2 regions of the Phaeocystidibacter marisrubri genome follow, and region 2 is predicted to be linked to the other one. Evidence: riboswitches for the same ligand, from Rfam matches in the RefSeq annotation. Region 2 holds a riboswitch; the other holds the start of a gene.
The links. A riboswitch is a leader RNA that binds a small molecule or an ion and turns the genes downstream of it on or off. The one in region 2 is predicted to bind S-adenosylmethionine.

Region 1: another riboswitch for S-adenosylmethionine. It lies ahead of F8C82_RS03820 (homoserine dehydrogenase); the one in region 2 lies ahead of F8C82_RS08035 (OsmC family protein).

Annotation. Positions count from the first base shown of each region.
Region 1 covers NZ_WBVQ01000001.1:843,347-847,777, reverse strand. Annotated here, with positions in the region: gene F8C82_RS03825 (homocysteine S-methyltransferase family protein) at 1-740, opposite strand, end outside; gene F8C82_RS03820 (homoserine dehydrogenase) at 741-2,129, opposite strand; SAM riboswitch class I at 2,347-2,460, opposite strand; gene F8C82_RS03815 (class I SAM-dependent methyltransferase) at 2,731-3,651, shown strand.
Region 2 covers NZ_WBVQ01000002.1:143,607-148,037, forward strand. Annotated here, with positions in the region: gene F8C82_RS08025 (YeeE/YedE family protein) at 1-381, opposite strand, end outside; gene F8C82_RS08030 (trans-sulfuration enzyme family protein) at 384-1,559, opposite strand; gene F8C82_RS08035 (OsmC family protein) at 1,556-1,969, opposite strand; SAM riboswitch class I at 2,055-2,159, opposite strand; gene F8C82_RS08040 (WG repeat-containing protein) at 2,255-4,123, opposite strand; gene F8C82_RS08045 (gliding motility-associated C-terminal domain-containing protein) at 4,258-4,431, shown strand, end outside.

The DNA.
Region 1 (4,431 bases), on a different contig from region 2:
CCCAGGGCACAGTTCAAGCCAATGGAGAAAAGAGGAATATGCTCTAAACTAATCAAGAAAGCTTCCGCCGTTTGACCACTCAGCGTTCTTCCTGAAGCATCTGTAATGGTGCCAGATACCATGATGGGAACTTCAACTCCTCTCTCAGCGAAAACATCTTGAATGGCGAAAAGGGCAGCCTTCGCATTCAAGGTATCGAATACGGTTTCCACCATCAACAAATCGACACCTCCTTCAAGCAAGGCATCCACTTGTTCAGTATAATTCTCCACCAGTTCATCAAAAGTTATCGCCCTGAAGCCCGGATTATTTACGTCTGGAGATAAAGATGCAGTGCGGTTTGTGGGACCTATAGATCCCACAACAAAAAGTGGTCGTTCTGGTGTCGATAATTCGTCTGCCACTTCACGAGCAAGTTTAGCAGATGCGATATTGATGTTTCGCACTTCTTCTTCCAGACCATAATCGGCCTGTGAAATTCGATTGGAATTGAAGGTATTGGTCTCTACGAGATCAGCTCCCGCTTCAAAATAAGCACGATGGATGTCACGAATGATATCGGGCTGAGTTATAGACAACAGGTCATTGTTCCCTTGAAGCGGCTGGTTCCAATCCGCAAACTGGTTACCGCGAAAATCTTCTTCAGAGAGTTTGTGACGTTGAATCATCGTCCCCATGGCTCCATCAAGCACAAGAATGCGCTTACGAGCGATATCGTAAAGCTGGTCTGATCTATTCATTTAATGAGATACTGCTAAAATTGAACTCTGATCTTGCTCGAGGCTTTGTAAAGTCTGTTCCGAAAGAAGGGCTGCCGACCAAAGGCCTGTCTCTAGTAATTCCAACAGGTTGCGAATTCCAATTCGCCCTTCTACATAAGATTCCTTTACCGATCTAAATGTACCGAATACCTCTTCAAAAGCATAGATAGGAAGAGGTCCAGATTGATTTCCATTCAAATGAACACAAACCGGAAAATCATTTTCAAACTCTAAATCACTGTTTAGTTTTTTGTAGGCATACCGGTAGTCATAGGTAAGAGCTGAAATATCGCTCAACACTGCTGCACCCGTTGGTAAACTGCCAGCTCCTTTTCCTCTAAAATACTGTCGCTCTGAAAACGCTCCTTCCACCACAACACCGTTCAAGGCATCGTTTACTGCGAAAAGCTCTTCATCTGAATCTACAAAGCTTGGAAGCACATAAGCACGAACTCTATCGTCTTCCTTCCAACATCGAGCAATCAGTTTAATCCGCTGATTTCTCTCTCTTGCAATGCGTTGTAAGCGAGGTGTTATGTAGCGGATTCCATGGTGTGGAACACTAGAAGGAGGAACAACCAACCCGAATGAATGCGCGATAAGGAGTGTCAATTTAAACTTCGCATCCCATCCATCCACATCCAGCGTAGGATCGGATTCTGCATAACCTGCCTCTTGCGCCTCATTCAAAACCGAATCAAAATCTCCACCATTCTGAAGGGCTGACAAAATGTAGTTGGTAGATCCATTTAAGATTCCCTCTACTTTCTGAACCAAATCATTATCGTAGTACTCTTCCAAATTTCGAATGATGGGAATAGAGGCCGCACAAGCTGCTTCATACAAAAACGACCTTCCAGTCTCTCTCTGAATTTGGATAAGCTCTTCGAGATGTTCTGCCACCAACTTCTTATTTGCTGAAACCACATCTTTCCCAGAGCGCAGGGCTCTGGTCACGATTTCATACGCAGCTTCGGCATCATCTATCAGCTCTACAATCACATCAATATCCTCGTTGTCCAGCAACTCTTCAGGAACAGTGGTGAAGAGATCGCGCGGCGCAGTTCTTGGCTTAGAAGGATCGAGAATACAAATACGAACTACTTCGGCTCTTTTAAATTTTGAGGCTTGCAGCGTTTCGTAAAGTCCGCTGCCCACGCAGCCGAAACCAAAGATTCCAAGTTTTAAGCTTCTGTTCGACATTCTTCTTTCTTTGAGATCGTTTGTAAAAGTGATTTCACGGGAACATTGCTGTAATTCCCTCCCTCCCAGTGGATCGCCCACAAGCCTGAGCTCTTTCTGAGATCCCTCTGTTTGAATGTGGATTTCAGATCGCTGGGCGTATTCATCAAGCCCTTCTGCTGACATCCTTGGGTTGGTTGAATCCATTGTGATTCTAGTCGCATTTCTGTCTCTTTTAAATTTTTCAAAGACGCATAGCTTATCAGAAATGCAAAGTCAACTTTGGTGTACAGGAAATATCAAAAGCCGCACGAGTTGATGAAAATCAACGGTACGGCTTGTCATCTCCTGATTAAGTCAGAAGAGATATTCACGAATTTGCATGTGCAATGAAGTCTCCACTCACTCATCTTCTTCCCGCATATTTGTTGCGGAAACAGGAATTAGCACCTTATGCCGTGCGGCCAGGTTGCTAAGGTTTCGTAGGGCCATGTCCCTCCACCTTTCTAGATAAGCCAATATGTCGTAGAACGATGTCGCAAAGATAGAGGATAAAGAACTGAAAAATCCAAATCTCAGACGAAGTATTTACTAAAGTGCTGATTAACAATCTACTGAATGTCTTCTATTGATGTCAACAAAAGTCTACTTTATCTATTCTTTCGACTTCCTCGTTCGTAAATGAGGCCTTTTCATCCCATGATTGCATAAAAAATTCAATATTTACAGCCTCAATATCACTCCACCTTCAGGGTCATTCCTTCGTGGAAAGAATCTTTCAAATCGCATGACGAACGACAACATAGATCAGCATATCAACAACCTTTATAAGATTGTAGATAAGCGTACCATCTTTGAGAACTTGAACTCACCACGTTCCGTTGCCGAGTATTACCACAAAAGTGCTTTCCTCTATAAGAAGTTTCATTCTCCAGCGGGAGCCATGCACCTTCCCATAGAATTTGAAAAAGATTCACATGCCAATAAGCTCAAGTACCAAGCGGAAACGGTTCGTCTTGAGATAGAAAAACACGGCTATTCCAAGGTGTTGGAGTTAGGATGTGGAATGGGCTTCAATACCACTCATCTCGCACAATCTCTTCCAGATGTACATTTCAGTGGGATTGATTTAACTCCTCAAAGTATCAAGTTTGCGAAGAAGAGCTCCAAAGATTTGTCCAATGTAAACTTCCGTTGTGCCGACTTTGATCAGCTAGAAGTTGACTCCGAGAAATACGATTTGATTTTTGCAGTAGAAACACTGTGTCACTCTCTCGATCTAACAGCTGTGCTTGAAAAGGCTTCTCGAATGCTCAACAGTAATGGTCGGATTGTCATCTTTGACGGCTACATAGCAGATGATGCAGATCTAACCAATAAAAGATTCCTCGAAGCCTATAAAATCAATACATGGGGGTTTGCCCTCTATGAATACCAAAGCTTGGTTGAAGCGAGAAACATCGTTCATTCTACCTCACTGAAGTTGGAAAGTGAAGTGGATCTTACTCCGAACATTCTGCCCAATGTCAAGACCTTTGATCGCGGCTCTAAATCTGCCTTGAAATACCCATTGCTTCTAAAAACTTTGATCAAACTGCGAATTATCCCTTTGGTCTATATCAAACAGTTTGCATCGGGAATGACGGGAACTTACCTCCTGTATAACAACGTAATGAAGTACTACAAATTCGTCTTTGTCAAGCCCTAGAATAATTGAGCGGCTGACCATGTACTCTCTTCATTCTACTAGACTTCACTTGCACTTCAAGTATTCTCTGGCTTATCGTTCACGTGATTCATTTCGACTTGATAAACTTTTATCCTTCCGGAATTGAATCCTCGGCTCCGTTGCAAATGCGCTGATAATGCACAATGTAAGGAGTCACTACATGCGAATGGAAGCTTAGTTAGTGTTTGTGAATTGGAACACTAGAGATTGGAGCGTAAATGTTCATGAACGTTGGGGAACAAGACTTAGACGAAAATTAAAAAGGGAAATGAAGAGCTAGACAAAGTGGGAAGCAACGTTGTAAATGTAAAGCGCAAGGTGGAGGAGAAAGGAAGAGATTAAAAACTTAAGGATGAAAGGCTTAGGATAAAGATGAAAGGTTTAGAATGAGAATTATGGGCGGTAATGGAAATGAAGTTAGTTGGGTGCTCCTGCCCGGGGCCAGCTCCCGCTGCCCCAGCATCAAGGTACAAAAGCGCTGCATTGTACTTGTACGATAAACGTTTAAATACGGCTAGTTATCCACTTCTTCATTTAGACTGTTGAGAATCCGTCTTTCAACTATATTTTGTTTAATTTGAAAGTGGGGTCAGCGGGCTGGCCCCTTGGGGAATTGCCCAACCCCAGTCTCAGATTAAGGATGTAACTAAGGGTAATGCTCAAGATTACATTCTCCACTAACACTCCGAACATACCACGAATGGCTTAAACACCCTTCCTACAATTTTCAATTTTCTCATGCCACATCGCTCACTCAAC
Region 2 (4,431 bases):
GAACAAGAGGGATATGGTGCTAAGCGAGGGTGCCAGCAGGTTCTCAGGAAGGTATCCAGGGTTCACCGAAATGCCCAATTGAGCAAGCTCACTCACGGTTTCTGGGTTGAGATTAACGAGATAGTGATCGGATGAAACCACAACGAGAACGCCCCCCAACACCAAACCGATCACAAAATAGAATTGCCATTTGATCTTTTCAGGATTCTTGAAGTAATCAAACGTAAAGGGTGTTGCAACGGAACAGATATAAACCAAGCTCGATGAAATTCCGAGTTGCTTCTTTTCCATGACCAGAAGGAGAATTACAGTCAGACCAATGAGTGGCCCACCTACATACCACGGCCATGGTTCATTGATAGTTTTAGTGATAAAGTCCATGCTTACTTCGATTTTTCAAGTGCGCGTTCAACGTCGTTAATAATGTCTTCGTGATGCTCCAGACCTACGGAAAACCGCAGAAACCCCGGTGATATCCCCACAGCCAGTTGCTGTTCCTTCGAAAGTTTGCTGTGTGTAGTGGAAGCAGGATGCGTCGCAATGCTTCGAGTATCTCCCAAGTTGGCCGTTAACGAGTGCATCTGAAGTGCATTTAAAAACTTCGCTCCACGCTCTGCACCTCCACGAACAACGCACCCCACTAATCCACCTCCTTGCGACATCTGTGCTTTTGCCAGTTCATACTGCGGGTTATCGATATCATGGGGATAAATGACCTCTTGTACTTCTGGGTGCGACTTAAGGAATTCGCACAGTAGCTGGGCATTGCTACAATGTCGATCCATTCGAACGGCCAACGTCTCCAAACTCTTTGAGAGCACCCATGCATTGAAAGGTGACAGTGTGGCTCCAGTTCTCCGAATAAAATCGTAGCAAGCGCCTACTTCAGTTTCGTTGCCCACAATCGCTCCACCTAACACTCGGCCCTGTCCATCGATGTACTTGGTTGCAGAATGAATCACCAAATGTGCCCCATATCTTTTGGGCTGTTGCAGATAGGGTGTTGCAAAACAATTGTCTACTAAAAACAATAGTCCCTTCTCTGCACAGAGCTTGCCCAGAAAGGACAAATCAGCAAGAGTGAGCGTTGGGTTTGCTGGCGACTCTACGAAAATGAGCTTCGTGTTCGGCTGAATTGCCTGCTCAAAAGCCGCATTATCGTTTACCTCTACCAAAGTGCAAGCCACCCCCATGTTGGGCAAAATTGCCTGCAAAATATGGAGGCTATTCCCAAAGATATTGGCCGCAGCAACAATGTGATCCCCACTTTTCACCAACGCAGCAAAGGCCGTAAACACGGCGGCCATCCCAGAAGCAGTGGCAATTCCATGATTGTATCCTTCTAAGTGGGCAAGCTTCCTCGCAAATTCCGAGGTGTTTGGATTTGAAAATCGGGAATAGAGATTTCCATCGGATTCACCTGAAAAAAGTGCCGCTCCCCCCTCGGCTGAATCAAAAGTGAAACTAGACGTTAGGAACAGTGGAGCAGCATGCTCGTTCTGAGCCGTGCGTTCCATTTGTTCGCGGATAGCAAGGGTTTCAAAATGCGATTGGCTCATGCGTTCAAAGAATAAGAGCATTCTACACGGATGGAAGGCGAAAGGGAGTGGTACACGGAACAATAGCGCTCTAATCCGAGATCGATAGCCCGTTGAATTTTGGCATTCTCTATCTCGCCATGCAGTTCAAACTGCAATTCAATTTGGGTAAAGACCGACGGAATTTGATCGCTGCGTGTTCCTTCCACCTTTACTGCAAAAGACTCCACTTTCTGGCGCTGTTTATAGAGGATGTTCAAGACATCAATAGAAAGACAACTCGCTAGAGAAGAAAGTAAGAGCTCCATAGGGCGAAAGCCCACGGCATCGGGAGCGCTCATAGCGGGGTTGGCGGTCACCTTTACCGAATGATTTTCGGAGGTGACATCAAATTGAAATAAGTGGTCGGTTCTTGTTAATTCTACCTTCATCTTAACTGCACATTAGTATCGAGTCGGGTAGAAAAAGAAAAAGCTTCTTCTGACAAATAGTCAAAAGAAGCTTCTGTTCTCTTTTGATTTATCTGTTCCTGATTCACAGGATGGATTTAGCACCTTCTTGCACATTGCAAGGGTTGCTAAGGTTTCACAGGGCCAGTCCCTCCACCTTTCTCGATAAGTATATGTAAAAAACGTATTGCCGTATTAGCAGCGACAAATGTATAGCAAAAAACAGGAAGTTGCCAAATTTCACAGCAGTAGGAATCACGTGATCTCCTATTCCATTTCCAAAACTGACCGACTCCAAAACTGTTGAGGATTGATACGGACGGGGATTTCGTTGCTGTATACCGGACGATAACGAGGACTTTTCTCGGAGAGAGAATTAATTAACATCGTCATTGAGATTACTTCCTTTCCCCCCACAGTATCCACTCTTGACTCAAACTTCCGGTTTTGACCTCTGCGAAAGACTCCGTCTAATCTCAATCTCAACGAAGTTTCCATTGCTCCTGTCATCCTCGGAAGAACGTAGGAAAACTTTTCATGAGGATAGATCATCTGCTGGTCTAGAGACGGCACACTTTTGAAACTATCTCCATGTATTGGTTTCCAAAGGCCATCTCGAATATCCAATGCTTCAATAGTCATGGAAAACTCTTGATTCTCCCGATCGATGTACCGAAAATCAGGACTATTATTAACGATCCACACCTGATATCCAAGGTACTCTGAATCCACACTCCACTGCCATTGGTCAACATCAATCAGAACCTGAATTCCAGTATCTACTTTGGTTTCATTCAGCCTGTTTTCGCTCTGCGTTTCACGAAAGTTGAATTCTAACCGCGAAATGATATTAATCGGATTGCTCCTGTTTGATTGGATAAAAGAATCCGCTGAAACAATTTCTCCAGATTCTAAAAAAAATACCTTCTCATATGGACCGAGAAATACACAAGCCCCATTCAATTCTTCGACACTATACATCCGGGTAAATGGACCATAAAGCACATCGGAACTAAAATGATAAGCATAGCATCCATTATTGGAATAGAAGACTCCAATATTCAGCGTGGTAGAATACAAGTAATGGTGAATATCGGAGAGCGTATCGACATATGAATGTATCAATTCTCCTTCACTATCAATCACCCACCAAAATTGACCTTTTCTGACCATGCTGTTCAGAGGTTGAGCACTATTCCATTCCCGCTCCAACGGACTGGCAACTTCGTCGTACTCCATATTCGAAATCACTTCGTGAAAAGAATTGACCAAAACATACTTTCCGTTTTCAATCCTTGCAAATCCACGATTTCCCATCATGGGACCTCCATATCTCCAATCAGAAGAAATTGGAGTAAACTCTCCTTGTGAATTCATCACTCCTTTCAATCCACTTAACCAAAGACCTTGCAAGGAATCATGCATCCAATAGACTGAAACAGGAAACTGATAAGCACCTACTTGAGGGAAATGATATTCTTTCTGCGAAAATGAAAACAGGGTATCTCCAAATTGATTTATGCAAAAAGTAGAATCCTCCGAATAAAGGAGGTAACTATCCCAAGTCAACTGTTGGTGGTCATACTCGTCCGCAACTTCAATGCGGTATGTTCCATCAGCAAATAATAACAGTTGTTTAGGAACTGAATCCTCGTGTGTGGTTATTCTGTACTTTCCTGATGTAACATGCTGAAACGAAGAACAAGTAACCAAGATTTTGCCATCCCTATTGAATATATCGATTTGAGAATCCGAATTCCCCTTGAAGAAATTAGAATCGATCGATGAAATACTCTTGTACGGCTCTTTGTTAATCGGGTTAAAATTCCTGTCAATGATCCACCAACCACCATCAACATATACGTTCGCTCGTTGATGCTCGAAGGTCGAAGCGTATTCAAAGATGGAAGACACAATGATGCCTGATCCATCGATATATTGATAATATCCATTCATTCGAACAGGTGCCACCCCCTCTGAAAAGAAGTTGGCATACTCATATTGAGGCTCAATCACCCATTCGGTATTTGCGTTCCGATATCCCCAGAGCCCGCGGTCTTGAAAGGGTAGCAATACCTGCGCATCAACTGGATAAACTGAAATACAAAAGAGGACTAAGAGGAGAGCTCGATTCATACGTTGAATTTACAACTTAACGATTCAGCGTAGTTCAGGGTTGAATGGCCTTTTACTAAATCTACATACATACACACTAAGACGACTAATTCATTTTCAAGAGTTCGCCTCCAATTTCTGTACATTCGAAAATAATGAGACCTAACTCACTTTGCGCTCCCTTCATTGCTTTGCTTCTGCTCAGTACACTCTTGTGGTGTACTCCTGCTCGGGCGCAATGTGATTTCTCTTCGGATTTCTCTTCGACGAATGGCTGGACACAAGTTGGTAGTGAGGTGGAGATTCAAAATGGAGCGGTCCACTTCCTA